Regions from separate parts of the Bradyrhizobium sp. STM 3566 genome, predicted to be linked through region 1. Evidence: predicted binding sites of a transcription regulator. Region 1 holds the regulator's gene; each other region holds the start of a gene.

Region 1 (10,480 bases):
CTGAAGCGCCCGCAGGGTGATGTCGCCGAGATTGCCGATCGGTGTCGCCACCAGATGGAGGCCCGGCGCGACCTTCGGCGCGGCAAACCGATGGGCATCGATGGAGAAGCCGCGCATGGCGGCGTCTTGAGCTTCAGGCGTATTTATCGGGGCCGGCTTTGCGCGCATAATGAGGTCAACTTAGGCACGATCCGCAGGGCTGGGAACCGGCTGGCGGAAAAAGATCGTGCGGAGGTGAGGGGCGGGGAGCGGACGGGAATGTGGATCACGTTGAGAGGTAATCAGGGCGCTTGCGCCATATTCACGACGGAAACGCCGCCTTGATGCTGAATGAGTGATGGTGAACAGCTGCCGGGACGGGGAGGCGGCCGTGTTAAGCGCTTGTTATCCTTTTGTTTTGGTTAACCATTTGCCGACAATATGCCTGAATTCGCGGGCTTGTGCCGCGGAAGCAATGTCATGACCGGCCGGCGACGGCCGGTCAGAAGAGAAGCTGCCATGGTGGGCCCGCGTCATCCAAAGTCTCCCATTCCGGGGTCCCGATTGTCGGGAGCGACCCGCCGGAGTGCGCTTGGCCTGTTGCTCGGTGCGCCCGTGCTGTCGGCCTGCGCCGGCGTGCAGCAAGGTCTCAGCCAGTTCTCCAACCCGTTCTCAAGCTCCACACCGCCGGCCCAGCCGGCGGGTCCCCAGCAGCAGGCGACGACCGCCGGCACCGGCGGCGTGAAGGTCGGTCTGATCTTGCCGCTCTCGGCCGCCGGCAATGCGGGCCTCGCCGCGCAATCCATGCGCAATGCCGCCGAGATGGCGCTGGCCGAGTTCCAGAACCCGAATATCCAGCTGCTGATCAAGGACGACAATGGCAGCCCGCAAGGCGCACAGGCCGGCGCGCAGCAGGCGGTCGACGAAGGCGCCGAGATCATTCTCGGGCCGCTGTTCGCGCAGTCGGTGCCGGCGGTGGCACAGGTCGCGCGCACGCGCGGCATTTCCGTCCTCGCCTTCTCGACCGATTCCAGCATCGCCGGACGCGGCGTCTATCTGCTCTCGTTCCTGCCGGAGTCCGACGTCAACCGCATCGTCGAATATTCCGCCAGCATCGGAAAGCGCTCCGTGGCCGTGCTGGTACCCGACAATGCCTATGGCAATGTCGTCGAGGCCGCCGTGAAGGCGGCCGTTCCGCGGCGCGGCGGACGCATCGTCGCCTTCGAGAAGTACGGCGCCGATCGCGCCACGCCGGCGCGCACCGTGGCGCCGCAACTCGGCAGCGCGGATGCGCTGTTCATCGCCGATGACGGCGATGCCGTCGTGTCGGTGGCAGATGCCATGACCGCGGCGGGCGCGAACCTGCGCAACATCCAGCTGCTCGGCACCGGCTTGTGGGACAATCCGCGCGTCTATGCCAGCGCGGCGTTGCAAGGCGGCCTCTATGCCGCGCCCGACCCGGCCGGCTTCCGCGCCTTCTCCGGCCGCTACCGCACCAAATATGGCGGCGAGCCGGTGCGAACCGCCACGCTCGCCTATGACGCGGTCGCCCTCGTCGCCGCGCTCGCGCGCACGCAGGGCGGCCAACGCTTCTCCTCCGATGTGCTCACGAATCCTTCTGGCTTCGCCGGCATCGACGGCCTGTTCCGCTTCCGCGCCGACGGCACGAATGAGCGTGGGCTCGCAGTGATGAAGGTGACGCAAGGCGGCGGCGTTGCGGTCGCGGGCTCGCCGAAGAGTTTTGGGGCGTAGCCGGTTCTCCCCTTCGTGCGGGACGACGACGGGGAGAGAGCTCAGGCCGCCAGATCCGCTACCACGGCATCCAGCACCGGAAATCCGCTGCTGGTCACGCGCAGCCGTCCCGTTGCATCGACCGTGATGGCGCCCTCCTCGCGCAGGAGCGCGATGCGGCGGGGATCGAGCGGGCGGCCAGAGAGTGCCCTGTAATGCTCGGGGTCGATGCCTTCGGCGAGACGCAATCCCATCAGCAGGAATTCGTCGGCGCGCTCCTCGCTGTTGAGCAGCTCGTCGGTGACGATGCCATCGCCGTTGGTTTCGACCCGCATCAGCCAGGCCTCGGGACGCTTCTCGGTGGCGGTGGCGTGCCTGATGCCGTCGATGTCGAGGCGGCCATGCGCGCCGGGGCCGATGCCGGCATATTCCTCGCCACGCCAGTACACCAGATTGTGCCGGCACTCGGCGCCGCGCCGCGCGTGATTTGAAATCTCGTAGGCGGGCAGGCCGAGCTTGTCGCAGGTCTCCTGCGTGACATCATAGAGCGCGCGTGCGGCGGCTTCGTCCGGCGTCTTCAATTTGCCGGCCTGGTGCAGGCCGAAGAACGGCGTGCCTTCCTCGATCGTCAATTGATAGAGCGACAGATGCTCGGCCGCTTCATCAATGGCGTGCCGCAGCTCGTCGGCCCACATCGCCGGCGTCTGGTCGGGGCGAGCGTAGATCAGGTCGAACGAATAGCGATCGAACGAGCGGCGCGCGATGGCGACGGCATCGAGCGCCTCGCGCGCGCTGTGCATGCGGCCGAGCGCCTTCAGCGAGGCGTCATCGAGCGCCTGCACGCCGAGCGAGACGCGGTTGACGCCGGCAGCGCGATAGCCGGCAAAGCGCGTGGCTTCGACGCTGGTCGGATTCGCCTCCAGCGTGACCTCGACGTCGCCGGCGACAGCCCAATGCTTGCCGATCGCATCGAGCACCGCGCCGACGGTTGCAGGCTGCATCAGCGACGGCGTGCCGCCGCCGAGGAAGATCGAGGTCACCTCGCGGCCCGGCGCACGCCGTGCGGTCGTTTCGATCTCACGTCCGAAGGCGGAGGCGAAGCGCGCTTCGTCGATCGCGGCGTGGCGGACATGGCTGTTGAAGTCGCAATAGGGACATTTCGACAGGCAGAACGGCCAGTGCACGTAGACGCCAAAGGCTTCCTTAGCGCGGCTCAAGGCAGATCTCCGCCAGTTTCACGAAGGCGCGGGCGCGATGCGACAGGCCGAGGCCGAGCGGTGGCAGGCCGTGCTTCTCGACGCTTTCCATCTCGCCGAAGGTACGGCTGTGGCCATCGGGCAGAAACATGGGATCGTAGCCGAAGCCGGCATTCCCGCGCGGCGGCCAGACCAGCGTACCGTCGACGCGCGCCTCGACCTGTTCGAGATGATCGTCGGGCCAGGCAACGCAGAGCGCGGAGACGAAATGCGCTCTTCGGCGGTCGGGCGTGGTGGCGCCGCGCTCCTGCAACAGCCGCTCGATCTGCGCCATCGCCGCCGCGAAATCCTTGTTTGGGCCGGCCCAGCGCGCCGAGAAAATGCCGGGCGCGCCGTCGAGCGCGTCGACGACGATACCGGAATCGTCGGCGAAAGCAGGAAGCTTGGTCGCCTTCGCCGCGGCGCTCGCCTTGATCGCGGCATTGCTACGGAAGTCGTTTCCGGTTTCCTCGGGCTCGTCCAGACCGAGCTCACCGGCCGACACCGCCTCGATCCCATACGGCGCAAGCAGCTCCTTCATCTCGGCGAGCTTGCCGGGATTGTGGGTGGCGATGACGAGCTTGTCCGTGATTCGGCGGTGCATGGCCTATTGACTACGCCACGGCCAGTTTCTGCAAGTCCACCAGACGCGCGACGCCCTTGCGCGCCAGCGCCATCAACGCCAGGAACTCGGTTTCGGTGAACGGCTCGCGTTCCGCGGTGCCCTGCACCTCGATGATGCGGCCATCCCCGGTCATGACGAAATTGGCGTCGGTCTCGGCCTCGGAATCCTCGGCATAGTCGAGATCGAGCACCGGCGTGCCGTTGTAGATGCCGCAGGAGATCGCGGCGACGTTGTCGCGCAGCACGTTGGCCTTCACCATGTTGCGCGCCTTCATCCAGTTGACGCAATCGGCGAGCGCGACCCAGGCGCCGGTGATCGAGGCCGTGCGCGTGCCGCCGTCGGCCTGGAGCACGTCGCAATCGACCGTGATCTGGCGTTCGCCGAGCGCTTCGAGATTGATGATGGTGCGAAGCGAGCGGCCGATCAGGCGCTGGATCTCGACGGTGCGGCCGCTCTGCTTGCCGACTGAGGCCTCGCGGCGGGTCCGTTCCGAGGTCGCGCGCGGCAGCATGCCGTATTCGGCGGTGACCCAGCCGCGGCCCTGGCCCTTCAGCCAGGGCGGCAGGCGGTCCTCGAGCGTGGCGGTGACCAGCACATGGGTGTCGCCGAATTTCACCAGGCACGAGCCTTCCGCATATTTGACCACGCCACGCTCCAGCGTCACGGGGCGCAATTCGTCGGGCGCACGGCGGCTTGGCCGCATGGGAAATCCTCCAAAACTCACGGGAAAAGGCTGTTCGCGGTGCTTGTAGGTGGGGCAGGGGTGGGCGGCAAGGTTTTTTCACCCCTCGCCTTCGAGGCCGCAAACGCCCCGCTTGTCAGAACCGCCCTGGATGGACAAATTATGAGCATCTGAGAGGAGTTACCGTCTGTGGCCCATCACGATCCGATCCATCTGATCGCGCCGCGCGCAGGCCTCGCCCAGCTCAACGAGCGTTCCCGCGACATCTTTCGTCAAATTGTCGAAAGCTATCTCGCGACCGGTGAGCCGGTGGGCTCGCGCAATATTTCGCGCCTGATCGCGATGCCGCTGTCACCGGCCTCGGTCCGCAACGTCATGGCCGATCTGGAACAGCTCGGCCTGATCTATGCCCCGCACACTTCGGCGGGCCGGCTGCCGACGGAACTAGGCTTACGCTTCTTCGTCGATGCCCTGATGCAGGTCGGCGACCTCAATGAGGCCGAGCGGCAGTCGATCCAGAGCCAGCTCTCCTCCGTCGGCGAGGCGCAGTCGGTCGAGGCGGCGCTGGACCAGGCCCTGATGCGGCTCTCCGGCCTGACCCGGGCCGCCGCTGTCGTGTTGACACCAAAATCCAATGCGCGGCTCAAGCACATCGAATTCGTCCGCCTGGAACCGGAGAGGGCGCTGGTGATTCTGGTCGGCGAGGACGGCCAGGTCGAAAACCGCGTGCTGACGCTGCCGCCCGGAGTTCCCTCCTCGGCTCTGATCGAGGCTGGCAATTTCCTCAATGCGCGAATCCGCGGCCGCACGCTGGCCGAGGCGCGGCTCGAGCTCGAAACCGCGCTCGCCGAGGCCCGCGCCGAGCTCGATCAGCTGACGCAAAAGGTGATCTCGGCCGGCATTGCCAGCTGGTCCGGCGGCGAGAACGAGGACCGCCAGCTCATCGTTCGTGGCCATGCCAATCTGCTCGAAGATCTGCATGCGCTGGAGGATCTGGAGCGGGTGCGCCTGTTGTTCGACGACCTCGAGACCAAGCGGGGCGTCATCGACCTGCTCGGCCGGGCCGAAACCGCCGAGGGCGTACGCATCTTCATCGGCAGTGAGAACAAGCTGTTTTCCCTGTCGGGGTCCTCCACCATCATCGCGCCCTATCGGGATGCCGCCGGCCACATCGTCGGCGTTCTCGGCGTGATCGGCCCGACGCGGCTGAATTATGCCCGCGTGATCCCGACCGTGGACTACGCCGCCCGTATCGTCAGCCGCCTGCTGGGGGGCTGACCGGCGTTTCCGCCGATCACGGGCGCTTGATTTTCGTGGCCTCAGGCACGATATCCGGGCCAACAATCCCTGGAAACGAGTTCGAGAATAGAGCCGATGACCGAGCAAGACCGGCAACCCGAAGACACGACTGCAGCGACCGGCGAGCCCGTGGTGTCAAAACCCTACATCATGCCCGACGATCCCGAGCCCGGCTCGGTCGAGACGTTGCAGAAGGAGGCCGCCGAGGCGCGGGACCGCATGCTGCGGACGCTGGCCGAGATGGAGAATTTGCGCAAGCGGACCACCAAGGAGGTCGCTGACGCCCGCCTCTACGGCATCACCGGCTTTGCGCGCGACGTGCTCGACATCGCCGACAATCTCCAGCGCGCGCTCGACGCCGTTCCGGCCGAAGCCCGTGCCGCGGCCGATCCCGGCCTGATCTCGCTGATCGAGGGCGTCGAGCTCACCGAGCGCTCGCTGCTCAACGCGCTGGAAAAGCACGGCGTGAAGAGATTCGATCCGCAGGGCCAGAAGTTCGACCCGAACTTCCAGCAGGCGATGTTCGAAGTGCCCGATGCCTCGGTGCCGGCGGGCACCGTGGTGCAGGTCGTGCAGGCCGGCTACACAATCGGCGAGCGCGTGCTGCGCCCGGCGCTGGTCGGTGTCGCCAAGGGCGGCGCGAAGGCGGCGACCGCGGCCAACAACAACAACGAGTCGAGCGGCGCGCCGAACTGAGCGGTAAGCGACGAGTCATTCCGGGGCGGCTCGCAGAGTCGAACCCGGAATCCGGTGCGCAATTGCGCACCGGAGTTCGATGCTTTGCATCGAACCGGAACGACTGATCGTAAATCTTACGCGCTCACCGCGATATCCGCAGACTGAATCCGCTTCACGCCGGCCTTGGCCATGTCGGCCCAGGCCTTTGCCAGCGAGCCCTGGGTGTCGATGCCGCGGCAGGCGTCTTCCACCACATAAACCTCGAAACCCGCCTTGCGCGCGTCGAGCGCGGTCCAGGCGACGCAGAAGTCCGTCGCGAGCCCTGCAACGAAGACGCGCTTGATCTTGCGTCCCTTCAGGTAGCCGGCAAGCCCCGTCGAGGTCTTGCCGTCGGCTTCGAGGAAGGCCGAGTAGCTGTCGACGTCCTTGTGAAAACCCTTGCGGATGATGAGCTCGGCGTGCGGGATCGACAGGTCCTTCGACAGCGAAGCGCCATCGGTGCCCTGCACGCAATGGTCGGGCCACAGCACCTGCTTGCCGTAGGGCAGGTCGATGGTCTCGAACGGCTTCTTGCCTGAATGAACCGACGCAAACGAAATGTGGCCGGGCGTGTGCCAGTCCTGTGTCATCACCACGTTGGAAAACGCCTTCGCGATTCTGTTGATGACGGGCACCACCTGCTCGCCTTCCTTCACCGCGAGGCTGCCGCCCGGCAGGAAGCAGTTCTGCACGTCGATCACGAGCAGGGCTGATGCGTCGTCCGGCTTGATCGACGCGGCCGCGAACAGCGCACTTGGCGCGAGCGTCGCCAGTGCCGTCGTTCCAAGCATTGCCAAGACGTGTCGCCGATCCAGCATCGTTCGCCTCCCCTTAGGATGATCCAACGGAGGGGAGCGTAGTTCCGTTCGTATACGAACAGAAGCCCGAAAATGCAGCCGGTCTTGGTGAGGGGTTGGGCTCGCGGCGTGCTCGGCGCACCTCTCCTTGCGGGCCCTTGCGGGAGAGCTTGCTGCGCTTGCAGAGCGCGGTCTCGATTGCGGAGACACCCTCTCCCCGACCGCCCGCCCGCGGGTGGGGGCGGGTGGGGAGGGAGCGCATCTCGCGCGTGGGACGCGTCTACCCCTTCGGCTGAATCCCGTCGCGCACCGCGCGGAAACGGGTGAAGGCGGCTTGCCATCTGTCGCGCGGGGCGCTGGCGATGATGCGCAATGATGCGCCGCCACTCGAGAAGCGGATCCACTGCACCACGGTCACGGGGACCTTATCCTTGCCGCTGACGCCGTCGATCCGGGTCTCGAAACCCTGCTGGCCGTTGATGCGGATCGGCTCGGACATGGTGATCCGCGACTCGCGCACGCCGGGAATCTGGAGTGCCGCCTCCTGGGCGAAACGGGCGCGGTCGTCGGCGGCTTGCGGGGTGGCGCCGATCAGGCCGAGGATCATGAACGGCCGCGACTCGTAGCCCGTGCTCTCATCGCCATCGGCCAGGATGATGCTCGAGCCCGGCGCCAGGGTCCGGACGTCCTTGAAGTCGGCAAGATCGGTGATCTTGAACGGCATCAGCGCGATCTGCTCTTCGGCCGAGACCTGCCTGCGGGTGGTGGCGCTCGCAAACATCTGCCGCACCGCTTCATCGGTGTAGATCTTGGTCGCATTCTCCGGGATCTGCACCGCGACATAGCCGGAGAAGCCGGCACCGGGCACGATCATCGAATAGCGCTTCACCGGGGTATCGTCGGCCTTGCCGCTTTCGGTCGTGAAATAGGCAAGGCCCGCGGGGGTCTCGATCTTGTCCTGCTTGACGCCATTGGCCCCGGCAGGATTGGAATTGAACGCGCTCACGACCTCGCCATAGGCCGCCGGCGGCAGCTCGGTGATCAGCACCTTGACGCTGCCGTCCTCGCTCTCGAAGCCCGGAAAGGTTTTCGCCGTGCTGAGGCCGACCAGGGGCACCATGCCGAGGCGCAAGCCAGGTGGGAAAACGGCGTCGGCGGCGTAGGCCGGAAACGCGGAGACGGCGAGGAGGGCGAGTGCGGCGAGGGGGCGGATCAGCGTCATGGGCACTCTGATTGGTTCACATTGAGGCCGTTCGATGGTCGGCCGCCGGGCGCTTTGTCGCGCGAAGCAGCTGCGCCGGCTGTCCGGCCGGTCAGCCTTTTAGCGGGTTTGGCCCTGCCGCAACAGGGAGGGGCCGCTCGCGGAAGCGGGGGCTTGCCGAAGCGCGAACCTGTTAATAATTCCTCACCCGCAAGGGCGGTGGAGCCCAGATATGATCTTCCAAAACCCAATGTTTTCGCGGCAGAAACGTAGCTTCGGTCCTTGCGGGCCCCTCCCCCCCTCCTATATGAGCCTCAATCATCGCAATATCGCGGATGTTTGATCTTAGGGGGTTTCGGTTCGGGTGCCTTCTGGGCCCAGCCAACCTGCCGCAAAAAGAAGGATATCAGGACCATGGGAAAGGTCATTGGGATCGACCTCGGCACCACGAACTCGTGCGTCGCCGTGATGGATGGCAAGAACGCCAAAGTCATCGAGAATTCCGAAGGCATGCGCACGACGCCTTCGATCGTCGCCGTCACGGATGACGGTGAGCGCCTCGTCGGCCAGCCGGCCAAGCGCCAGGCCGTCACCAATCCCGAGCGTACCTTCTTCGCAGTGAAGCGCCTCATCGGCCGCCGCTACGACGACCCGATGGTCGAGAAGGACAAGAAGCTCGTTCCGTACAAGATCGTGAAGGCTTCCAACGGCGACGCCTGGGTCGAGGCCGACGGCCAGACCTACTCGCCCTCGCAGGTCTCGGCGTTCATCTTGCAGAAGATGAAGGAGACCGCGGAAGCCCATCTCGGCCAGAAGGTCGACCAGGCCGTCATCACCGTTCCCGCCTACTTCAACGACGCCCAGCGCCAGGCGACCAAGGACGCCGGCAAGATCGCGGGCCTCGAAGTGCTGCGCATCATCAACGAGCCGACCGCGGCCGCGCTCGCCTATGGCCTCGACAAGACCAAGGCCGGCACCATCGCGGTGTACGACCTCGGCGGCGGCACCTTCGATATCTCCATTCTCGAGATCGGTGACGGCGTGTTCGAGGTGAAGTCGACCAATGGCGACACCTTCCTCGGCGGCGAAGACTTCGACATGCGCCTGGTCGGCTATCTCGCCGATGAGTTCCAGAAGGAGCAGGGCATCAACCTGCGCAACGACAAGCTCGCCTTGCAGCGCCTGAAGGAAGCCGCTGAAAAGGCCAAGATCGAGCTGTCCTCGACGACGCAGACCGAGATCAACCTGCCCTTCATCACCGCGGATCAGACCGGTCCGAAGCATCTGACGATGAAGCTCACCCGCGCCAAGTTCGAGGCGCTGGTCGACGACCTCGTGCAGAAAACCATCGAGCCCTGCCGCAAGGCGCTGAAGGACGCCGGCGTCACCGCCGGTGAAATCGGCGAGGTGGTGCTGGTCGGCGGCATGACCCGCATGCCGAAGGTCCAGGAGGTCGTGAAGCAGCTGTTCGGCAAGGAGCCGCACAAGGGCGTCAACCCGGACGAAGTCGTGGCGATCGGTGCCGCGATCCAGGCCGGCGTGCTCCAGGGCGACGTCAAGGACGTCCTGCTGCTCGACGTGACCCCGCTGTCGCTGGGCATCGAGACGCTGGGTGGCGTGTTCACCCGCATCATCGATCGCAACACGACGATCCCGACCAAGAAGAGCCAGGTGTTCTCGACGGCTGAAGACAATCAGAATGCCGTCACCATCCGCGTCTTCCAGGGCGAGCGTGAAATGGCGGCCGACAACAAGATGCTCGGCCAATTCGACCTGATGGGCATTCCGCCGGCTCCGCGCGGCATGCCGCAGATCGAGGTGACCTTCGACATCGACGCCAACGGCATCGTCAACGTCTCGGCCAAGGACAAGGCCACCGGCAAGGAGCAGCAGATCCGCATCCAGGCCTCGGGCGGCCTGTCGGAAGCCGACATCGAGAAGATGGTCAAGGACGCCGAGGCCAATGCGGCGGCCGACAAGAAGCGCCGCGAGGCGGTCGATGCCAAGAACCATGCGGACGCGCTGGTGCATTCCACCGAGAAGGCCCTCGCCGAGCACGGTTCGAAGGTCTCCGAGACCGAGCGCCGCGCCATCGAGGATGCCGTCAGCGACCTCAAGGAGGCGCTGAAGGGCGACGATGCCGAGGCGATCAAGGCCAAGACCAACACCCTGGCCCAGGCTTCGATGAAGCTCGGCGAAGCCATGTACAAGCAG
Region 2 (10,480 bases), 2.7 Mb from region 1:
CTGTTCCCGGATCGTGACCAGCGGCACTTCGAAGGGGGACTGAGTGACACCGTCCTGGACGCAAGGCGAATGAGTACGAGTATCGCTGCGCAGAGTAACGCGGCACGGAAGTCCAAGAATTATTCGCGGAAATCTTCCCGGAAAATGACCACGTCCAATTGGCTTGGCGCCGCGGCGATCGGCTGTGTCGTGATGGGCGCCGGCTGGACCATCTACAGCAACGTCTTTGGCGCGAGCGTCTATCCGACTGTCGGCAGCATCGGCTACGACGAGCCCGTGATCAAGCGCGCACGCAAGGTGGCGCTGCGCGAGGCCCGCGAGGCCATTGAGGAAACCTTCGCGCTGCTGCCCGACCGGCTCCAGGTCGCAGCTCCCATCTCGCGCGAGATGTTCAACGAGCGCTTTGCCGCCGCTGCGACGCAGGGTGTGCCGTCGAATGCGGCGAGCGCCGCGCCGGCAACGGAGGTTGCCGTGGCCAAGAACACGCCGAAGGACGCCCCGAAGCAGAGCGTCATCGCCAAGGTCGCGGAAGCGCTGAAGCCGGCAGCCAAGATTGCTGACAAGACCGCTGAGAAGCCTGCGGACAAGGCCAAGCGCGCACCGGATGCCCAGATGCAGCTGGCCTCGGCCGACCCGGCCGAGATCGTGCCGGCGCCCGAGGCGAAGCCGAAATCCTTCGCCGACCGCGCCAAAGCCGCGGTGATGTCGATCACTGCTCCGCGCCAGTCGATGGTCGAAAAGCTCTGGGGCAAGCGTGAGCCGTCCGGCGGGCTGCTCGCCTACGCCTCGGCCGATGCGAGTGTGACCGCGTCCATCGCGCCGAAGGAGCAGAACCCGATGTTCGGCGGCGCGCCGCCCTATGAGCGCGACACCGCGGTCTACGACATCACCGCCAAGACGGTGTATCTGCCCGACGGCACCAAGCTCGAGGCGCATTCCGGCCTCGGCTCCAATCTCGACGATCCGCGCTCCTCGAAAATCCGCATGCGCGGTGTGACGCCGCCGCACATCTATACGCTGAAGCCGCGCGAGGCGCTGTTCCACGGCGTGCCGGCGCTGCGCCTGACCCCGATCGGGGGCGAAAGCGCGATCTACGGCCGCGACGGTCTGCTCGCGCACACCTTCATGCTCGGGCCGAACGGCGACTCCAACGGCTGCGTGTCATTCAAGGACTATTACGCGTTCCTGGATGCCTACCGCAACAAGGGCATCCGCAAGCTCGCGGTGCTGGCGCGGGTGGACTGACCTGCGCTCAAGCGGTCATCTGCTTGCGCAGCGCCATCTCGGTCGCAATCGCCTCCCGCACGCGAGGCCGCGCCTGCATGCGTTCGAGATAGGCTGACAACGATGGCCACTGCGCAATGTCGACGCCGGCAGGCCGAAGCAGCAGCAGGGCCCAGGCGAGGTGGGCGTCCGCGACGGTGAAGCGGTTGCCGACGAGGAATTCGCGGTCCGCCAGATGCGCTGCCGGCACCGACAAGGTCTGCGCGATCCGTGCTCGCGGCTTGGCGAGCGAGCCGTCGTCCTTGTACCAGAAGGTCGGAATCAGGAACGCCTTGTGGATCTCGGCGCCGACGAAGCTCAGCCATTCCTGGAGCCTGTAGCGGTCGGGATCGCCGAGCGGCGGCGCAAGGCGCGTCTCGGGCTTCAGATCGGCAATGTATTGCAGCACCGCCGCGCTCTCGGTCAGCCGTTCGCCATTCTCCAGCACCAGCACCGGCACAGCGCCCTTCGCCGCCACGCCGTGAAAATCGCTGCCGTCGTCCACGATCGTCTTGGTCAAGAGGTGCACCTGATGGTACTGCGCATCGAGGCCAGCCTCCATCAGCGCGATCCGGCTCGCGAGCGAGCAGGCCATCGGTGAGAAATAGAGTTGCAGCATCGCGTTGCTCCGTTACTTCAGCGCATCGCCGCGGGCGATGATCGCGAAGCGATCGGACAGCTCGGCGAGCGCAACCTCGTGGATGGTTCGGGCGTCCAGCGTGCCGCCGCGCCCGTCCGGCAGGTCGCGCGTGGCGCAGGCATCGGCATCGATCGTGGTGCGAAAGCCGAGGTCGAGCGCGGCCCGCGCCGTGGAGCTGACGCACATATGCGTCATGAAGCCGGCCAGCACGATGTTCTTGCGTCCGGTCGCGACAAGGCACGCCTGCAAATCGGTGCCGGCAAAGGCATTCGGCAGCTCCTTCTCGATCACGGGCTCGCTGGCGCGGGGGCTCAGCTCGACGACGATGGCACCGCGGTCGGCGGCACGATCGAACAGGCTGCCGGCCTTGCCGCGATGGGCGATGTGGATGATCGCGGCACCAGCCTCGCGGGCCTGTGCCAGGAGCGCAGCCGCACGTGCGATCGCGGGCTTGGCGTCGGGCAAGGCGAGGGGGCCCGCGAGATATTCGTTCTGGATATCGATCAGCACCAGTGCGGCGTCGCCGAGGCGCGGCGGGCTGAGGTCGGCGCCGGCGAGCTGGAGCAGGGTCTTTGCGGTCATGGTCTTGGAAATCTCCCGGGGTAGAAGGCGCAACAAACATAGCCCGGGAATGCCTGCCGATATGCAGGAATATTGCAGCGGGAGGCTGCGAGATTGCAGGCCATCGGGCGGCGATGTAGCCTCAAGCCATGAACTGGGACGATCTGCGCATCATCGCCGCCGTCAGGGACGAAGGCACCTATGCCGGCGCCAGCGCAAAGCTGCGTATCGACGAGACGACGGTCGGGCGCCGGCTGTCGCGCATCGAGCGTGCGCTCGGCTTGCGTCTGTTCGAGGCCGCCGACGGCGTTCGCAGGCCGACGCGGCAATGCGAAGCGGTGCTGGCGCATGTCGAGGCGATGGCCTCGCATGCGGCCGAGATCGGCCGCCTCAGCGAGAGCCTGGAAGGTCCGGTCGGCCGCCTGCGCATCGCCTCCACCAACACAGTTGCAGAAGAAGTGCTGTCGCCGCGTGCGGGCGACTTCCTGCGGACCCATCCCGGCCTGACGCTGCAATTCCTCACCTCGAGCGAGAACGTCAGGTTCTCGCGCTGGGAGGCTGATCTGGCCATCCGCTTGCGCAAGCCCGACAAGGGCGACTTCGCGATCTCAAGGCTCGGCGACATCAAGCTGTATTTTTTCGAGCCGGTTACGACCGAGGGCGAGCCGATGCTGTGCGTCTATCCCGACGAGCTCGGCGCCATTCCCGAGATGCAATTCCTGCGCACCAGGAAGGCCCGCGCGCGCTGCGTCGCCGATAACGTCCGTGTCATCCGCAATCTGATCCGCGCCCATCAGGCCGCCGGCGTGTTGCCGGAATATGTCTGCGCCGACCTGCTCGGCGACCGCCGCCTGCGCGCCACGCTGCTGCCGAAGCGGCGCGACGTCTGGCTGCTCGTGCAAAACCATCTCAAGCGGGATGCCGCAACGCGCGTGACCATCGACTGGGTGAGGGCCTGTTTCCAGGAGACCTCGCGCCGCTGACGGCGCATCGGGTTGCGATCGGCCCCCAGGGTTCGCCTGTCGTGAACGCGCGAGCGCGCCGGCGCGACCTATCCTGAACAGGGTTTTCACGGGCGCAAAGGTTGCGTAACGTCATGCCGGTTGCAGGCTGAGCAGAAGGCGATGACGATTGTTCAGGACACCATCGGGCCGTCGACGGCGCAATCGCGGGAGCGGAAGGCGATTGCCGTCCTGATCCTGCTGATCCCGCTGCTGTGGTGGCCGATGATCTTGTTTCGCTTCGTCCTGTATCAGCCGTTCAACATTTCCTAAAGCGCGATGAGATTTGGATGAATCGTCATCGCGCTTTAGCTTGTTGTTTACGCATGATCTTTCCGGAAAACCGCTTCGCACTTTTCCGGATCATGCTTTAGAAGGCCCACTTGGGCGCGAGCCCGGAATGACGGGTGGAGAGAAGTTATTGCAAACCAAAACCCCGGCATCGCTGCCGGGGTTTCGCATTTCGTATCGTGCCTGAACGGCTGGATCAGAAGTCCATGCCGCCCATGCCGCCGCCGGGGGGCATCGCCGGGCCGGCGCCGCCCTTCTTGGGCAGCTCGGCGACCATGGCTTCCGTGGTGATCAGGAGCGCGGCCACCGAGGCAGCGTTCTGGATCGCGGTGCGGACCACCTTGGTCGGGTCGATGATGCCCTTCTTGACGAGGTCGGCATATTCGCCGGTCTGGGAGTCGAAGCCGTAATTGTAGGCCTTGTTCTCCAGGATCTTGCCGACGATCACCGAACCGTCTTCACCCGCATTGATCGCGATCTGGCGAGCGGGAGCCGACAGCGCCTTGCGCACGATCTCGACGCCGGTCTTCTGGTCGTCGTTCTTGGTGCGCAGGCCCTTGAGCTGCTCGGAGGCACGCAGCAGGGCGACGCCGCCGCCCGGGACGATGCCTTCCTCGACCGCCGCGCGGGTCGCATGCATCGCGTCATCAACGCGATCCTTGCGCTCCTTCACCTCGACCTCGGTCGCGCCGCCGACGCGGATCACCGCGACGCCGCCAGCGAGCTTGGCGAGACGCTCCTGGAGCTTCTCACGGTCGTAGTCCGAGGTGGTCTCCTCGATCTGCGCCTTGATCTGGGCCACGCGCGCCTCGATGTCGGCCTTCTTGCCGGCGCCGTTGACGATCGTGGTGTTCTCCTTGTCGATCATCACCTTCTTGGCGCGACCGAGCATGTTGAGCGTGACGTTCTCGAGCTTGATGCCGAGGTCTTCCGAGATCGCCTGGCCGCCGGTCAGGATCGCGATGTCCTGCAGCATGGCCTTGCGGCGATCGCCGAAGCCCGGAGCCTTGACGGCCGCGACCTTCAGGCCGCCACGCAGGCGGTTCACGACGAGGGTGGCGAGGGCCTCGCCTTCCACGTCCTCGGCGACGATGACCAGCGGCTTGCCGGTCTGCACCACGGCCTCGAGCAGCGGCAGCAGCTCGTTCAGCGAGGAGAGCTTCTTCTCGTTGATGAGGATGTAGGCGTCGTCCATCTCGACGCGCATCTTGTCGGCGTTGGTGACGAAGTAGGGCGAGATGTAGCCACGGTCGAACTGCATGCCCTCGACGACGTCGAGCTCGGTCTCGAGCGACTTGGCTTCCTCGACGGTGATGACACCCTCGTTGCCGACCTTCTTCATGGCGTCGGCGAGGAACTTGCCGATCTCGGCATCGCCGTTGGCCGAGATAGTGCCGACCTGGGCGATCTCGTCGTTCGAGGTGACCTTCTTCGAGTTCTTCTCGAGGTCGGCCACGACGGCCTCGACCGCGAGGTCGATACCGCGCTTGAGGTCCATCGGGTTCATGCCGGCGGCAACGGACTTCGCGCCTTCCTTCACGATCGCCTGGGCGAGCACGGTGGCGGTGGTGGTGCCGTCGCCGGCCGCGTCAGCGGACTTGGAGGCGACTTCGCGCACCATCTGGGCGCCCATGTTCTCGAACTTGTCGTCGAGCTCGATCTCCTTGGCGACGGTGACGCCGTCCTTGGTGATGCGGGGAGCGCCGAACGACTTGTCGAGCACGACGTTGCGGCCCTTCGGACCGAGCGTGACCTTCACCGCGTTGGCGAGAACGTCGACACCGCGCAGCATCTTGTCGCGCGCTTCAACCGAGAATTTGACTTCTTTGGCTGCCATCTGGATTTTTCCTTGAGGATGTTTGACTGGAGGGAGGAGAGGGCCCTTAGGCCGCCTTCTTCTTGGACTCGGTGACCTCGAGAACGCCCATCACGTCGCTCTCCTTCATGATCAGCAGGTCCTGGCCGTCGATCTTGACCTCGGTGCCGGACCACTTGCCGAACAGCACGCGGTCGCCGACCTTCAGGTCGATCGGGATCAGCTTGCCGGACTCGTCGCGGCCGCCCGGGCCGATGGCGACGACCTCGCCCTGCGAGGGCTTTTCCTTGGCAGTGTCGGGAATGATGATGCCGCCGGCGGTCTTCTCTTCTGCGTCGATGCGCTTGACCACGACGCGGTCGTGAAGCGGACGGAATTTCATGCAGTCCTCCTAAGTAATTGGACGAGTTGAGGATTTTGATATTGTTAGCAGTCGTTGCCCGCGAGTGCTAGCACGAGCGAGGGTGAAATAGGACAGGAATTTTGCGGGGGCAAGGGTTTGTAGCAGAAAAATTAGCACCCGAAAGCACGGACTGCCAGAATCTCTTTGGCATCGTTAACCGACACCCGAGACCGTATTAGCACGGAGTCTTGTCTGCTGCTAACGCATTGAATTTCAACAGCTTGTTAAACTTTTGGGCTTGAGATGGATTGTCGGTTTGCGTCACATATCTCTCATGTGAGCGCATCGTTTCCGGGTGGCTCCCGGGGCACGGATCAAGCCACCCCCTGCATGCGCTCCTGCAAAGGAGGTTTGGCATGGGACTGCGCGTTGGGGGCGTTTCCGAGGACTTCCGGAAACAGATGCTGGGCTACGGGCTGACGACGGCACAGATTCTCTATCGGATGCCGGATCATCCCTCGTTGCTCCAGACCTATGTCTGGCAGAACTACGACATGTTTCCGAAATTTCCGGCGCTGACCGATTTCCTGGCGTTCTGGCAGGAGAAGCTCGATGGCCCCCTGCATTCGGTCACGGTGGCGCATTCCAAGCTGATCAAGCCCGCCGAGCTGCGCGCCGTCGACGGCGTGTTCCGGCTGCATTGAGCAGAGCTCAGACGCCGCCCTTGCAATAGCGTGTCCACATCGCGCGATAGGCGTCGTCCACGGCTCGCGCATATGAGACAGGGTTGCCGGCGGCCGCAGCGCTGATCTGTTCGGGCAGCTCGCGGCGCAGTTGATCGAGCTCGGCGACCCGCGCCGCGCGGCCGGCTGCAATCTCGACATACGCATCCTCGCTGTCGGCGATCCAGTCCGGCAGGCCGAGCGCGGCGAGGATGGCGCCGGCGGCCCGGCTGGGCAGGCTGTTTCCGAGCTTCGCCACCACGGGCACGCCCATCTGCAGGGCTTCCCATGTGCTGACGCCGCCGTTCTGTGGGAACGGGTCGAGTGCAATATCGATGCGATTGAACGATGCCAGATGTTCGTGCCGCGAGGTCGCTCCGAGCAGATCGACGCGTTCGGCCGGCAATCGGCAAGCCGCAAATCGCGCCAGCAGCTTGTCGCGGACGAGTTGATCGTCGAGCGCAACATCCTTGATCAGCAGTCGCGAGCCCGGCACCCGCTCGAGGATCCTGGACCAGACTGCCGCGGCCTCGTCGGAGATTTTGCTGATGCGGTTGAAGACACCGAACGTGATGAAACCGTTCGAAATCGCAGGCGTCTCCGCTCGCGCAATCCCGGCCGGCAGCGGCGTCAGCGTCACAAAGCACGGCAGGTCGACGACGGTCTCCGCAAACAGATGCCGAACCGCCAAAGGAATCGCGACAGGATCCGAGAACAGATAATCGATCGTCGGCAGCCCGGTGCCGGTGCCGTGGCCCCAGCCGTGCGCCTGGATCGGTGCCGGCTTGCGCGCAAATACGCCGAGGCGGTTTCCTCTGGTGTGGCCGGACAGATCGATCAGGATATCGACGCCATCGGCGCGAATCTGTGCAGCGAGGCGATCATCGGTCCATTGCGAGGCGTCACGCCAGCGATCGGCGAGCCCCTGAAATTCGCTTGTCGTCCCGTCCACTTTCGACGAACACGAGTAGCACACGATCTCGAACTGTGCCCGGTCATGGTGTTGCAGGACCGGCTTGAAAATGAACGCGGCCGAATGCGCGTTGAAGTCCGACGAGACGAAGCCAAGCACCAGGCGCCGGTCCGGGTCGCGGCTGTTGTCATGCGGTGCTGCCGCTTCTGAAGCGATTTTGGCCCCGATCTGCTCCCACCACACGCGACGCGCTTGCTGATGCCGTTCGACGCTGGCGTCCGCCACAAAATCGAGCGTGAATATCTTGCTGGAGATCGCGCTCTGAAGGTCAGGCCGGATGTCGAGGGCCCTGTCGAAGCTGGCGAGCGCTTCGTCGACCCTGCCAAGTCCGGCGAGACAGAGGCCCAATACGAAGTGAGCTTGATCAGAATCGGGCGCAATCGCGAGAGCTTTCTCGCAATCGAGCAATGCTTGGGCAATTTGCTGGGTCTGGAGCAAGACGTTGGCGCGCCAGAGCCACCCATTCACGTCGTCGGGTGCGAGGGCGATTGCCCGATTGCAATCCGCCATGGCTTCGTCAAATCGCTGAAGCTCCCGGAGTGCAGCGGCGCGGTTCGCCAGCGCCGCGGCATAGTCAGGCTTGATCGAGAGCGCGCGGTTCAGGCTTGCGAGAGCCTCGTCATAGTTGCGCAGACGGCAGAGCGCAGAGCCGCGGCCGTTGTGGGCTTCGGCCAGGTTTGCGTCAATTGCGAGCGCCTGATCGTAGCTCTCGAGCGCTTCTTGGTGCAGATCAAGGGCCGCGCTCGCGTTGCCGAGATTGGACAGGGCGAGGGCGTAGCTGGGCCGCAAGGCGAGAGCCTTTCGATAGCTCTCGCGGGCCTCGTCGTGACGTTTCAGCCCGTTCAGCGCCACGCCCAAGCTCATGTGGGCTTCGGCAGATCGCGGGTCTGCGGCAACGGCCCGGCGCAGCAGGATTTCGGCCTGGTCATAGTTCCTGGCATCAGACTCCAAGGCGCCGAGCATATGCAGGGCGATGAATTGGTTGGGCGCGAACTGCAGGAGTTGGCGATAGGCAGCCCTGGCCTCGGGGAGGCGTCCCTTCTTGTGCAACTCGAGCGCTTGCCCGAGCAATGGCAGCACTTCGGCCTTTTGCCGTTTCTGGAGCCGGGCATTCTGAAATGCACGCTGACCGACGCTGTTGCCCATGAATCAATTCCCCCAGATCTCCTGCCGAGACTAATTCAGGGAGAGAACGAAGACGAGACGATGCTCGCTCGCCACGACAGCTTGGGACAAGCTACGACCGATCGCGTGACCGGCCTCAGCTCCGCAATTGCTGCCTCGCCCAGGACTGGGTAATCTGCCCTTCGGGTCACACCCGTGCGACGGGCGCGGCTCGGAACAGGGAGGCAGACAATGGCCAAGCAGAAGGCATCGAGGCCCGCAATGAAGACCGCAGTGAAGAAGCGGAGCGGGACCAAGGCAGCGGCGCGATCCTCGGCACGAAAGGCAGTGAAGGCGAAGGCGCGCACCGTCGCTCCGAAGAAGGCCGTGCGGCCGAAGCAGCGCATCGCCATCAGCCATCACCGCGAGGAAGACTTCAAGGCCGACGGCCTGCGTGCCTATGCCAGATACCGCGATCTCGGCATCGCCGAGGCGACCCACGGCCTCGCGCAGGCGCATGTGATCCGCTTGCAAGGCCCCTGCAACCCGGCCGAGGTCTCCAAGCTCCATTATCACGACGTCGAATTCCAGATGGTCTACGTGCTCAAGGGCTGGGTGAAGACCTATATGGACGGGCAGGGCGAGACCTTGATGAAGCAAGGCAGCGCCTGGACCCAGCCGCCGAAGATCAAGCACATGATCCTGGACTATTCGGACGACGGGGAGCTGCTGGAGGTGATCCTGCCGGCGGAGTTCAGGACGGTGGAGTTGAAGGCGTAAGGGCTTGCCCGCGGGCTTGTAGCCCGGATGCGGCGCAAGCAAGATCCGGGAAAGTTTCTCCGTGGAGAAGATGGCCCCGGATTGCGCTGCGCGCAATCCGCCCTCTACGGCTCACGACGGGTGTCTTAACTCAACACCCCCACCATCGCCCCCATCAAGCACGTGGTCAGCGTCCCCGATACGATCGACTTCAGCCCCAGCGCGTTGATCTCCTCGCGCCGCTCCGGGGCCATCACGCCGAGGCCGCCGATCATGATGCCGAGGCTGGCGAAGTTGGCGAAGCCGCACATCGCGTAGAGCATGATCAGGCGCGAGCGCGGATCGAGCGCGTTGGCTGGCAGCTTGGTGAAGTCGACATAGGCGATCAATTCATTGAGCACGGTCTTGGTGCCCATCAGGCTGCCGGCGGTGATCGCCTGATCCCATGGCAGCCCCATCAACCAGCATACTGGTGCCATGACGAGGCCAAGCAGCCGCTGTAGCGAGATCGCGGCACCGCCGATATCAGGCAAGAGGCCAAGCATGGCATTGACCAGATAGACCAGCGCCACCAGCACCAGGAGCATGGCGACGATATTGAGCAACAGTTCGAGGCCGCCGGTGGTGCCCTTGACGATGGCGTCCATCGTGCTGGACACGTTCATCTCGGGATCTTCCAGTGCACCGCCGGTACGCTTGTCGGATGTCTCGGGCACCATGATCAGGCTGACAAGGATCGCGGCCGGCGCGCCCAGCACCGAGGCGATGACGAAGTGCGCGGCCGCGTCGGGGATGAGCGGGGCAAGGAGCGTCGCATAGAGCACCAGCACCGTGCCGGCGATGCCGGCCATGCCTCCGGTCATCACCACGAATAATTCGCTGCGGGTCATCTGTGCCAGATACGGCCGCACGAACAACGGTGCCTCGACCATGCCGAGGAAGATGTTGGCGGCGGTCGAGAGGCCCACGGCGCCGCCGACCCCCAACGTGCGTTCGAGCAGCCAGGC
Region 3 (10,480 bases), 920 kb from region 1:
GGAGGAAGCCATGTGGAATCAAATCTACAATCCGCTGAACAATGCGGCACTGTCGACCGTCGCGGCAGCCGTTCCGGTCGTCTCGCTCCTGGTCATGATCGCGAGCGGGCGCGTGAAAGCGCACATCGCGGCCGTGATCGCCGTGATCATCACCAACCTGATCGCGATCTTGATCTTCACCATGCCGGCGGGCATGTCGATCCGCGCCTCGGCGCTCGGCATCGTCACCGGCTTCTTTCCCATCGGCTGGATCGTCCTCAACGTCATCTTCCTCTACCAGGTCACGGTGAGCACCGGGCGCTTTGAATTGCTCAAGCGCGCCATCGGCGGTGTCACCGAGGACCGGCGCCTACAGCTCTTGCTGGTCGCGTTCTCGTTCGGCGCCTTCTTTGAAGGCGCCTCGGGCTTCGGCACGCCGGTCGCGATCACTGGCGCGGTGCTGATCGGGCTGGGCTTCTCGCCGCTCGCAGCCTCCGGCCTGTCGCTGATCGCCAACACGGCGCCGGTCGCCTATGGCGCGCTGGGCACGCCAATCCAGGGACTTGCTTCCGTCACCGGGCTCGATCCCTACATCCTGGGCGCGATGGTCGGCCGGCAATTGCCGTTCTTCTCGCTGATCGTGCCGTTCTGGGTGGTCTGGGCGTTCGCGGGCTGGCGGGGCATGAAGGATGTCTGGCCGGCGATTCTCGTCACCGGCGTGTCATTCGCGATTCCCCAGTATGTGATTTCGAACTACGTCAATCCCTGGATCGTCGACATCGGGGCGTCGCTGATCTCGATGGGCGCGCTCATCCTGTTCCTGAAAGTGTGGCAGCCGCGGCAGCTCTGGTTGTCGCCGGAGCTGCGCGGCCACGACGAATCGGCCGCGCAGATGGAAAAGACAACGCCGTTGGACAAGACGCCGCTGACCCAGTCCGAGCTGTGGAGCGCGCTTTTGCCCTGGATCATCGTCTGTATCGTGATGCTGATCTGGGGCAACGGCGCATTCAAGACCTGGGCGAACTCGGTCTTCACCTGGAACTACCCCGTTCCCGATCTGCACCAGATGATCAACAAGATGCCGCCTGTGGCCGCCAAGCCGACGCCGGAGGGCGCGGTGTTCGCGTTCACCTATCTCTCGTTCACCGGCACCGGCATGCTGATCGCGGCGATCATCTCCGGCTTGCTGATGGGGGTTGGGCCGGGACGCCTGCTGGTCGAGTACGGCCGCACGATCCGGCTGTGCGCGATCTCGCTGATCACCATTTCGGCGATGCTCGCGATCGGCACGCTCACCCGCCTCTCGGGTGTCGACGCGACGCTCGGTCTCGCCTTCGCGGCGACCGGTGTGCTCTATCCCTTCTTCGGCACGCTGCTCGGTTGGTTGGGCGTGGCGCTGACGGGATCCGATACCGCCTCGAACATCCTGTTCGGCAATTTGCAGAAGATCACCTCCGAGCAGATCGGCCTGTCGCCGGTGCTGATGGCGGCGGCGAACTCCTCCGGCGGCGTGATGGGCAAGATGATCGACGCGCAGTCGATCGTGGTCGCCTCCACCGCGACGCGGTGGTACGGCCACGAGGGCTCGATTCTGCGCTTCGTGTTCTGGCACTCGATCGTGCTGGCCTGCTTGGTCGGCGTGCTCGTGACGCTGCAGGCCTATGTCTGGCCGTTCACGGCGCTGGTCCTGAAGTAGCCGTCAGCGTCGCGCTTCGACAAATCCCCGCGAGGTTCATCCCCGCGGGGATGTTTGCGTCGGCCGCGAACCTTCTCAACGGCACGGCTGTCCTATAGAAGGTGCCGCAAATCAGGTCGCTCGAGAGGTCTCATGGTTTCGCTTCTGCGATTGGTGTGCGCTGTGGTTGCAATGCTCGCGATGTCCACGCTCGCGCGTGCCGAGGAGGGGTTTCCCTTCGGCACCGAGATGACGCTGGAGGCGTTGCCGCAGGCAGGCTCGAAACGGATTCCGAACATCGAGATCGGCGACAATGGGGAGGTCGTGCTGGAGCTCTGGTGCAAGGGCGGCAAGGGCCAGTTCTCGGTTGCCGGCAACACCGTGATCTTCGTCCCCACCCAGATCCAGGACCGTTCCTGTCCGCCTGCAAAGGCGCAGGCCGATGACGAGCTCGTCGCCGCACTCGGCAGCGTCGAGACCTGGAAGCGCCAGGGTGACGTCCTCATGCTCACAGGTCCCAAGCCGCTGCGCTTTCGCGTCAACGGGAATTAAAGCATGATCCGGAAAAGTGTGCAGCGGTTTTCCGAAAAGATCATGCTCAAACAATAACCTGAAGCGCGATGGTGATTCATCCTGATCCCATCGCGGTTTAGGTCTCGCTCGCGGCACTCTCATGTCCCGGACAAGGCGCATCGCCTAAAGCATGATCCGGAAAAGTGCGAAGCGGTTTTCCGGAAAGATCATGCGTAAACAACAAGCTAAAGCGCGATGACGATTCATCCAAATCTCATCGCGCTTTAGGCGATGCGACGCAGGGCCGGGACCCAGGAATTCATCCCCGACTTCGCGTGCAGCCTCTTGGGGGGGCGGCTCTGAAGCGCTGTCGCGCTGCGTCCGGGGCACGGTAGCTCGGCCTACTTCCACACCGACTTGTCGGCATCCCAGCGCTGGCCCTTCAGCTCCTGGGCAAGCGCCTCGATCGAGCCGTTGTCGTCGGGCAGATCGCCTTCTTCGTCCGGGCTCGCGTCCTCGGACAAATTGAGCTTGGCACCGCTGCTCTCGTCGGCGGTGGTGGTTGCGGGGCTGCCGATCCAGAGCATGAGCTTGTCGGTGGCGCCCGGCTTGTCGGGCGATACGAGCCCTGCGACCTCGATCGTGTCGGTGAGCTCGAGCGCCGGAAAATCCTGGTTCGGCCGCTTGAACACCAGCTTAAGCTTGCCGGTGGCCGGATTGAAGTTTTGCGACACCGGCTTTGCCGCGAGTGTCCTGCTCAGCACGTTCGCCACCGCGGTCGCAAGCTTGCCCTTGTTGATCTTGTCGCCCTCGCGCCAGTCGGCCGCGGGGAAGCGGATGGTGCGGTCCATCTCGGTCATGCCCGCAGTCCAGCCAGCGGCCGTGACGCCGGGCATCGCCTTGAATTTCGACAGCAGCGCGCCCGCGCGCTCGGGATCGACCGACATGTTGATGGTCTGCTCGCCCGCGCGCAGCGCATCGCAGCCGACATTGAGGCTCGCCAGCGTCACCTCGACCTCCTGGCCCTTCAGGCTCTTCAGGAAGTCGGTCGCAGCGTCGAGCTTGACCTTGACTGCGATCGCTTCCGGCGAGACGTCGGTGAAATCCTTCGGCTGCGGCGTGATGCCGTCGTCGGAGGTCTGACTGTCCAGGAATTCTCTTTCGCTGAGATCGGAATTGTCGGGCGAGGTGACCTCGGTCACCGCCTGACCGATCGCGATCTGGCCGCGGAATTCGAACGTGTCGCCGGACTGTTTGCGCGTCAGCTTGACGCTGACCGGCGACTTCTCGCCGAGGCTCTGCGTCGTTCCCGTCAGCGTCTGGCCGGCGACCTGGAGATTGACGACGAACCGGTCCTTGCGCTCGGAGTTTTTCGCGACCGGGTAACAGACGTCGAGCACCGCCGCGGTGACCGTCTTGCCCTGCCGTGTCTCCTTCAGGATCACGTCGGCATTGCCGTCCATCAGCCCGTCGATCGAGGTGAAATAGCGCGTCTCGGTTCCGCCCGGCACTGTCGACTTCGGCGACAGCTTCATCTGGGCGGAGGCCGGATGCGGCGAAACGGTGAGCAGGGCCGCCAAAACGGCTGTCGAACAAACCAGAAGCGCACGCATTGATGAGATCCTCGGGCAACGGGCATGATCCGGAAAAGTGTGAAGCGGTTTTCCGAGAGGATCATGCCCAAACGATCAGAATCGGCGCGCCACCGTAGTGGGTTTTGGCCGCTGGTTGAATCGGAAAGCGAGGAGGCAGGGTCGGCAAAAAAGAAGGCCGCCTGGAGGCGGCCTTCGCAACACTTTCATTGGGATGGAGGCTTAGAAGCCGCCCATGCCGCCGCCGGGGGGCATGGCGGGCGGAGCTTCCTTCTTCGGCAGCTCGGCGACCATGGCTTCGGTGGTGACCAGCAGGCCGGCCACGGAGGAGGCGTCCTGCAGCGCGGTGCGCACCACCTTGGCCGGATCGATGATGCCCTTCTCGACCATGTCGACATAGTCCTCGTTCTGGGCGTCGAAGCCGAAGGTCTCGGACTTGTTCTCCAGGATCTTGCCGACGACGATCGAGCCTTCCACGCCCGCGTTCTCGGAGATCTGGCGGATCGGGGCCTCCAGTGCCTTCAGCACGATGTTGATGCCGGCCTGGACGTCGTCATTGGCGTTGGTGAGACGGCCGACCGCCTTCTTGGCGCGGAGCAGCGCGACGCCGCCGCCTGGGACGATGCCTTCCTGCACCGCGGCGCGGGTGGCGTTGAGCGCGTCCTCGACGCGGTCCTTCTTCTCCTTGACCTCGATCTCGGTGGCGCCGCCGACGCGGATGACCGCGACGCCGCCGGCGAGCTTGGCGAGGCGCTCCTGGAGCTTCTCGCGGTCGTAGTCCGAGGTGGTCTCCTCGATCTGAGCCTTGATCTGGCCGACGCGGGCCTCGATCTCCGGCTTCTTGCCGGCGCCCTTGACGATCGTGGTGTTCTCCTTGTCGATCACCACCTTGCCCGCGCGTCCCAGCATCTTCACCGTGACGTTCTCGAGCTTGATGCCGAGCTCCTCGGAGATGAGCTGGCCGCCGGTGAGGATCGCGATGTCCTCCAGCATGGCCTTGCGGCGGTCACCGAAACCCGGCGCCTTGACGGCGGCGACCTTGAGGCCGCCACGGAGCCGGTTGACGACCAGGGTGGCCAGCGCCTCGCCCTCGACGTCCTCGGCGATGATGACGAGCGGCTTGCCCGACTGCACCACGGCTTCGAGCACCGGCAGCATGGCCTGCAGGCCCGAGAGCTTCTTCTCGTGCAGGAGGATGTAGGCGTCCTCGAGCTCGGCGGTCATCTTCTCGGCATTGGTGACGAAGTAGGGGCTGAGATAGCCGCGGTCGAACTTCATGCCCTCGACGATGTCGACCTCGGTGTCGAGCGACTTGTTCTCCTCGACGGTGATGACGCCCTCGTTGCCGACCTTCTGCATCGCCTGGGCGATCATCTTGCCGATGGCGGCATCGCCGTTGGCCGAGATGGTGCCGACCTGGGCGACCTCGGAGGAGGCGGCGACCGGTTTGGCGCGCTTTTCGATATCCTTGACGACCGCGGCAACCGCGGTGTCGATGCCGCGCTTGAGGTCCATCGGGTTCATGCCGGCGGCAACCGCCTTGGCGCCTTCGCGCACGATGGCCTGGGCCAGCACGGTCGCGGTGGTGGTGCCGTCGCCGGCGAGGTCGTTGGTCTTGGAGGCGACCTCACGCACCATCTGGGCGCCCATGTTCTCGAACTTGTCCTCGAGCTCGATCTCCTTGGCGACGGTGACGCCGTCCTTGGTGATGCGGGGCGCGCCGAAGCTCTTCTCGATGACGACGTTGCGGCCCTTCGGACCGAGCGTCACCTTGACGGCGTTGGCGAGAACGTCGACGCCGCGCAGCATGCGTTCGCGCGCGTCTCCGGAAAACTTGACGTCTTTGGCAGCCATGGTCTGCAGTCCCTCTTGTTTCGTGATGTGTCTTGTTTCGTGCGTGCGGCGCTGTCTTCGTCATTGCCGGGCTTGACCCGCCTGCGCGGCCGAAGCCGCTTCGGCGTGGCGTAGGCCCGGCAATCCATCATCTTGTGAGGAAGGATGGATGCCCGGGTCGAGCCCGGGCATGACAGCGGAGCATTCAGTGGCCGTTCAGGCGGGTGGCCTTAGGCCAGCACGCCCATGATGTCCGACTCCTTCATGATCAGGAGCTCTTCATTGTCGATCTTGACCTCGGTGCCCGACCACTTGCCGAACAGCACGCGGTCGCCGACCTTGAGGTCGATCGGAATCAGCTTGCCGGTCTCGTCGCGGCCGCCGGGGCCGACGGCGACGACCTCGCCCTGCGACGGCTTTTCCTTGGCGGTGTCGGGAATGATGATGCCGCCCTTGGTCTTTTCCTCGGCGTCGATACGTTTGACCACGACACGGTCATGCAGCGGACGAAATTTGGATTTAGCCATGACGTTTCCCTTTGGAGGCTCGCTTCGGAAGTAGTGGAAGTCGGTGGGGCGGCGCTTCCGTCCACCCTCTCCTCGAGGATCGAACGGCGCGCTTAGCAATCGGGCTTTCCGAGTGCTAATAGTGGGCCCGGAAATATGGCTTGGCTGCGATCCTGTCAAGCAAAGGTGGTTAAGCGGTTGTTGAGGCGGATATAGGATGGTGGCATTGGAAACTCGTTCGGAGCGCCGGCGTATAGAAGGACGTCATTGCTCCGGCAGCGGTTTTGCGCTTGGCTGCGGGAGGGGTGCGGCCATGGTCTTGTTCGGGGGAATGCCATGATCTGTTCGGCTCACACGCGCACGGTTGCCAATCTGGCGGCCGCCTCTTGTCTGGCGCTGTTGCTGGGCGCCTGCGGCGGCGGCATGAGCCTGCCATCCTTCTCGTCGTCCTCGCCGCCGCCCGAAGCCGAGCCCGGCACAGCTCCGGAAATGCCGGCCACCATCCGCGCCGACGAGATCGTCGGTCGCTGGGGTCTCGCCTCGTTCCAGAACCCGGCCGACCGCGCTCGCACCGAGGCTGCGGCGAGAGCCCAGTGCAAGAATCCCTACGTGATCGGCGCCGGTTCATCCGGCGGCGTGATCATGCATCTGGCCGACCAGGCGACGCCGCAGGAACTGCGGCTGAAGGGCTCGCCGAGCGGCAAGAACTACATCGGACCGGCCGGTCCGACCCCCGGCGAGCAGGACCGCGAGATCGTCTCCTTCGACGGCCGCGTCCTGATCACCCGCTTCATCGACAAGGACGCCGCCACGCGCTACGGCAACATGGTCTACGTCCGCTGCGCGCCAAGGGCGTGATAGGGCTCCGGCCCAACCACTCGTCATTGCGAGCGTAGCGAAGCAATCGAGAGTCTTTCCAGGGTGACAGTCTGGATTGCTTCGCTTCGCTCGCAATGACGGCAAACAAAAACGCCGGCCCTGGGCCGGCGTTTTGCTTTGTCCGTATGCGCGTCCGCTCAATCAAACAGCGCGTCGATGTCGTCTTGCGAGGCGTGGCCGACGTCGCCGGCGAGCTTCGGACCATTGAGGAGCTTCTCGTCGTCGCTGCGGTTGTCGACCTGCGCCGGCACATGGGCCTTGATCGCGTCGACGCCACCCCAGATGTCCATCATCGCATTGATGTGCTGCTCGATGAACTTCATCGTGGTCATGACCTTGCTGATGCGCTGGCCGGTCAGGTCCTGGAAGTTGCAGGCCTCGAAGATCGAGATGACGCGCTCCTGGATATCGTCGGCGAGGCGCTTCTGCTGATCGGCCGAGTCCACCTTGGACATTGCGCTGGCGGCCTGGTCGATCGATTCCGCGGCTTCGAGGATTTGCTGGGTCGCCTGCTCGGTGCCGCCGACCACCGCGCCGAGCTCGCCATTGACCTTGGCCATTTCGCCGCCGTCGAAGCTCTTGCCGTGCAGCGTCGCGATCTCGCGCTTGGTACGATCGATGGCGTCGTGGATGAGGTCGAGCTCGACCTTCAGCTTCTCGCACTGCTCGATCTGCGCCCGGTAGGTCTCGAGCATGGTGCGGGCTTCGGCAAGCTCGTGCGCCGTGGAAGCATCGATCGCCGCCATGGCAGCGCTGCCGGACAGCGGGGCCGCGACGACGCCCTTCGCCATCTGGGCGCGGATCGCGCGCAGCTCGGCCATGATCTCGCTATGCATCGGGATTGCCTCTTCGGTGTCGTCCAGAATCGGCATCTCGCCGCTGATGATATCCTCGACGCGAAAACGCTTGCGGTGAACAGCCATCAGGTTACTCCCCCACCTCACTCACGCGTCTTTGTAGGCAGAACCGATTTAACACGAAGTTCACAGGCGGAACTGCCGATCGGCCGCGCGCGACGCTGCGCAAAGAAGCGATTAACCATGGCCGCGCTGCGTTCATCGAAAATAAACGCTGATCGCGAAATTGCGCCGCCGCTCGCGACGTGGTGAATCCAAACGCCCGATACGTTTACCAAACAAAGCGGCTTTTGCTTTTTATTGACCACGTCGAGGAGCGCGGATCAGCCACCGGCTCGCCACGACGCATGTGATCTAGACGAAACAGTACAGAGTACGTCGATGTTCAAGAAAATGTCTGTTGCGCTGCTCGGCGGCGCTTGCACCTTCGTTGCCGGCGCGGACGCCGGCGCCTTCGACAATACCGTGCCGAACGATCCGCCCGCGGTGCTCTACGCGCCGCAGGTGCCGCCGGCGCCGGTGCGCGTCGCGTCGAATTCGAATCTGGGTGGCGGCTTCATCGAGTTTCTGTTCGGCGACGGTCCCGGCCGCGGTCCGGCCTATGCGCCGCAGCAGCCGATGTATCAGCAGCAGCCGGCTTACTACGAGCAGCGCCGCCTGCCGCCGATGGGCGAGCCGCAGATGCAAGGCGCAATTCAGCAAAGCGCGCTCCAGCAGGACGCGGTCGATCCGCGGCAGCGTCCATTCGATCCGAAATTCGAGAAGCAACTCGTCGACTATAGCGGCAAGGAAAGTCCGGGCACGATCGTGGTCGATACGCCGAACAAGTTCCTCTATCTCGTCGAGGGCAACGGCCGCGCGTTGCGCTACGGTATCGGTGTAGGCCGTCCCGGCTTCACCTGGTCCGGCGTGAAGTCGATCACGGCCAAACGCGAATGGCCGGACTGGACGCCGCCGGCCGAGATGCTCGCGCGCCGGCCCGATTTGCCGCGGCACATGGAAGGCGGTCCAGAAAATCCGCTCGGCGCTCGCGCGATGTATCTCGGCTCGACCCTCTACCGCATTCACGGCTCCAACGAGCCCTGGACCATCGGCACCAACGTCTCCTCCGGTTGCATCCGCATGCGCAACGAGGATGTCATCGATCTCTACGGCCGCGTCAACGTCGGCACCAAGGTCGTGGTGATGTGAAGCGTCATGCGCTCGATGGGGCGATCAACTCCGCATGCCGCGCCGGCTCGGGATGCGCGGCATCGAAGGGGGTGCGTGCCGCCGCCGAGCGCCTGCTTGGTTAGTCTATGTCTGCTGACGGTGTCCCCTCGACCCGAGACGGCGACGACAAGTTGATGAAGCCGAACGCGGTGCGCGAGCGAAGCGGCTTAGCCGCCGCACCGACAGCTCCGCCTTCCGGAGGCGTTCGTGCAGTCCCTCCAACTCGTACAATTCGGTGATGAGATGGGTTGTCACGTCGCTCAAGGTTGCAATGCGCTGCTGAAGTGGACTCATGTTCAAGACCCCCGACTATAGCCAAGAGAGGCAGCCACGACGTGTGGCGGAAGCAACGTGTTCTTCCAGTTGAACACCCATGTCCGTATTTGGAAATCCGGGAGTCTACGGCTGCACGCGTCAGAAGCGCGATTTTCAACTTCTATGGTGAAGTCATGCGCGCTGCTGACGTTCTGCTCGGTGCTATCCAGCAACGGTGTGCATTAGTCATATTATTTATATCGAACGGCTTCTCTGCGCGCGCTGGCGCAGAAGGCACTTCAACTCAGCCTCAAAAGAAACCGGCCGCCTGGAGGCGGCCGGTTTGCATCTGCAGCGCAAATGCTCACGCGTAATCGCTGCCGCCGTCATCGCCGCTGTCGAAATCGCTGTCGTCAGCCGTGTTGAAATTGTCGTCGCGATCGTCGTCGTAATTCTGGTCGTTGTTGTCGCGGTCGTTCGCCGCCTGGTCGAAGAAGCCCTGGCGGCTGTCCCGGTTGGAGCCGATGTCGTTCAGGCCCGCATCGCGTGCCAGCGAGCCGCCGGACTGATCGCTACCGCCCCAGGGGCTTCCACCTGCGCCGCCGCCACCGCGCTCCTCGATGATCGTGGTGTCGCCGAAAGCCTGCTGGTGCGGACCGCCCATCATGCCGCGGATGCTCGAGAGCAGGAGGGAGCCGCCGACGACGCCGGCCGCGGCCGCTGCGGCCGTGCCGAGGAACGAGCCGCCACCACCGACCGGCGGAGCGCCATAGCCCTGACCCGGACCCTGGCCATAGGCCTGCCCGTAGGGCGGCGCGCCGTAACCTGGCTGCGTCTGCTGCATCGCCTGTCCGCTGTTCCAGACCGGCCGCGAATCGCGCGGCGGCACGTTCGGAACCGAGCCGCGCGACGGGCTCGATCCGAACAGCGTCTCGCGCATGGTATCCAGGAAGCCGCCAGACTGCGCCTGCTCGGGCCCGTGTCCTGCCTCCAACTCCTGAATGCGGGCATTGGCGCGCTTGAGTGCTTCGTCCTGCACCAACACGGTCTGCACCAGCGCGTAGACCGCGCCGGGCGCCTTGCGCAGACCGTCGGAAATTGCCGCGGTCGCGTCGGGATCGCGCGGTGCATTCTCCAGTTTAGAAAGCCGGTCAAAAAGCTCGTCGACGAGCTGGCGTT

What was found. The regulator HrcA, encoded in region 1, represses chaperone genes, less so after heat shock. The targets are predictions, from matches to a motif close to GTTAGCACTCNCNNNNNGNGAGTGCTAAC.
Region 2: a site for HrcA is predicted at 5,998-6,026, ahead of P6U27_RS13445 (co-chaperone GroES). Genes of this name have one in related genera too.
Region 3: a site for HrcA is predicted at 6,211-6,239, ahead of groES (co-chaperone GroES). Genes of this name have one in related genera too.

What each region holds. Positions count from the first base shown of each region.
Region 1 covers NZ_CP120692.1:156,612-167,091, reverse strand. Annotated here, with positions in the region: gene rsmI (16S rRNA (cytidine(1402)-2'-O)-methyltransferase) at 1-168, opposite strand, end outside; gene P6U27_RS00770 (penicillin-binding protein activator) at 499-1,731, shown strand; gene hemW (radical SAM family heme chaperone HemW) at 1,773-2,927, opposite strand; gene rdgB (RdgB/HAM1 family non-canonical purine NTP pyrophosphatase) at 2,914-3,549, opposite strand; gene rph (ribonuclease PH) at 3,560-4,273, opposite strand; gene hrcA (heat-inducible transcriptional repressor HrcA) at 4,442-5,530, shown strand; gene grpE (nucleotide exchange factor GrpE) at 5,627-6,247, shown strand; gene pncA (bifunctional nicotinamidase/pyrazinamidase) at 6,364-7,086, opposite strand; gene P6U27_RS00735 (hypothetical protein) at 7,346-8,287, opposite strand; gene dnaK (molecular chaperone DnaK) at 8,681-10,480, shown strand, end outside.
Region 2 covers NZ_CP120692.1:2,830,001-2,840,480, forward strand. Annotated here, with positions in the region: gene P6U27_RS13415 (DUF2778 domain-containing protein) at 145-1,245, shown strand; gene P6U27_RS13420 (glutathione binding-like protein) at 1,253-1,882, opposite strand; gene P6U27_RS13425 (cysteine hydrolase family protein) at 1,895-2,485, opposite strand; gene P6U27_RS13430 (LysR family transcriptional regulator) at 2,614-3,447, shown strand; gene P6U27_RS13435 (hypothetical protein) at 3,589-3,738, shown strand; gene groL (chaperonin GroEL) at 3,953-5,593, opposite strand; gene P6U27_RS13445 (co-chaperone GroES) at 5,640-5,954, opposite strand; gene P6U27_RS13450 (usg protein) at 6,332-6,619, shown strand; gene P6U27_RS13455 (tetratricopeptide repeat protein) at 6,627-8,756, opposite strand; gene P6U27_RS13460 (cupin domain-containing protein) at 8,967-9,494, shown strand; gene P6U27_RS13465 (NupC/NupG family nucleoside CNT transporter) at 9,620-10,480, opposite strand, start outside.
Region 3 covers NZ_CP120692.1:1,078,626-1,089,105, forward strand. Annotated here, with positions in the region: gene P6U27_RS05115 (L-lactate permease) at 11-1,675, shown strand; gene P6U27_RS05120 (META domain-containing protein) at 1,808-2,206, shown strand; gene P6U27_RS05125 (hypothetical protein) at 2,569-3,780, opposite strand; gene groL (chaperonin GroEL) at 3,982-5,613, opposite strand; gene groES (co-chaperone GroES) at 5,823-6,119, opposite strand; gene P6U27_RS05140 (hypothetical protein) at 6,435-6,956, shown strand; gene P6U27_RS05145 (protein phosphatase CheZ) at 7,115-7,900, opposite strand; gene P6U27_RS05150 (L,D-transpeptidase) at 8,216-9,025, shown strand; gene P6U27_RS05155 (DUF2076 domain-containing protein) at 9,666-10,480, opposite strand, start outside.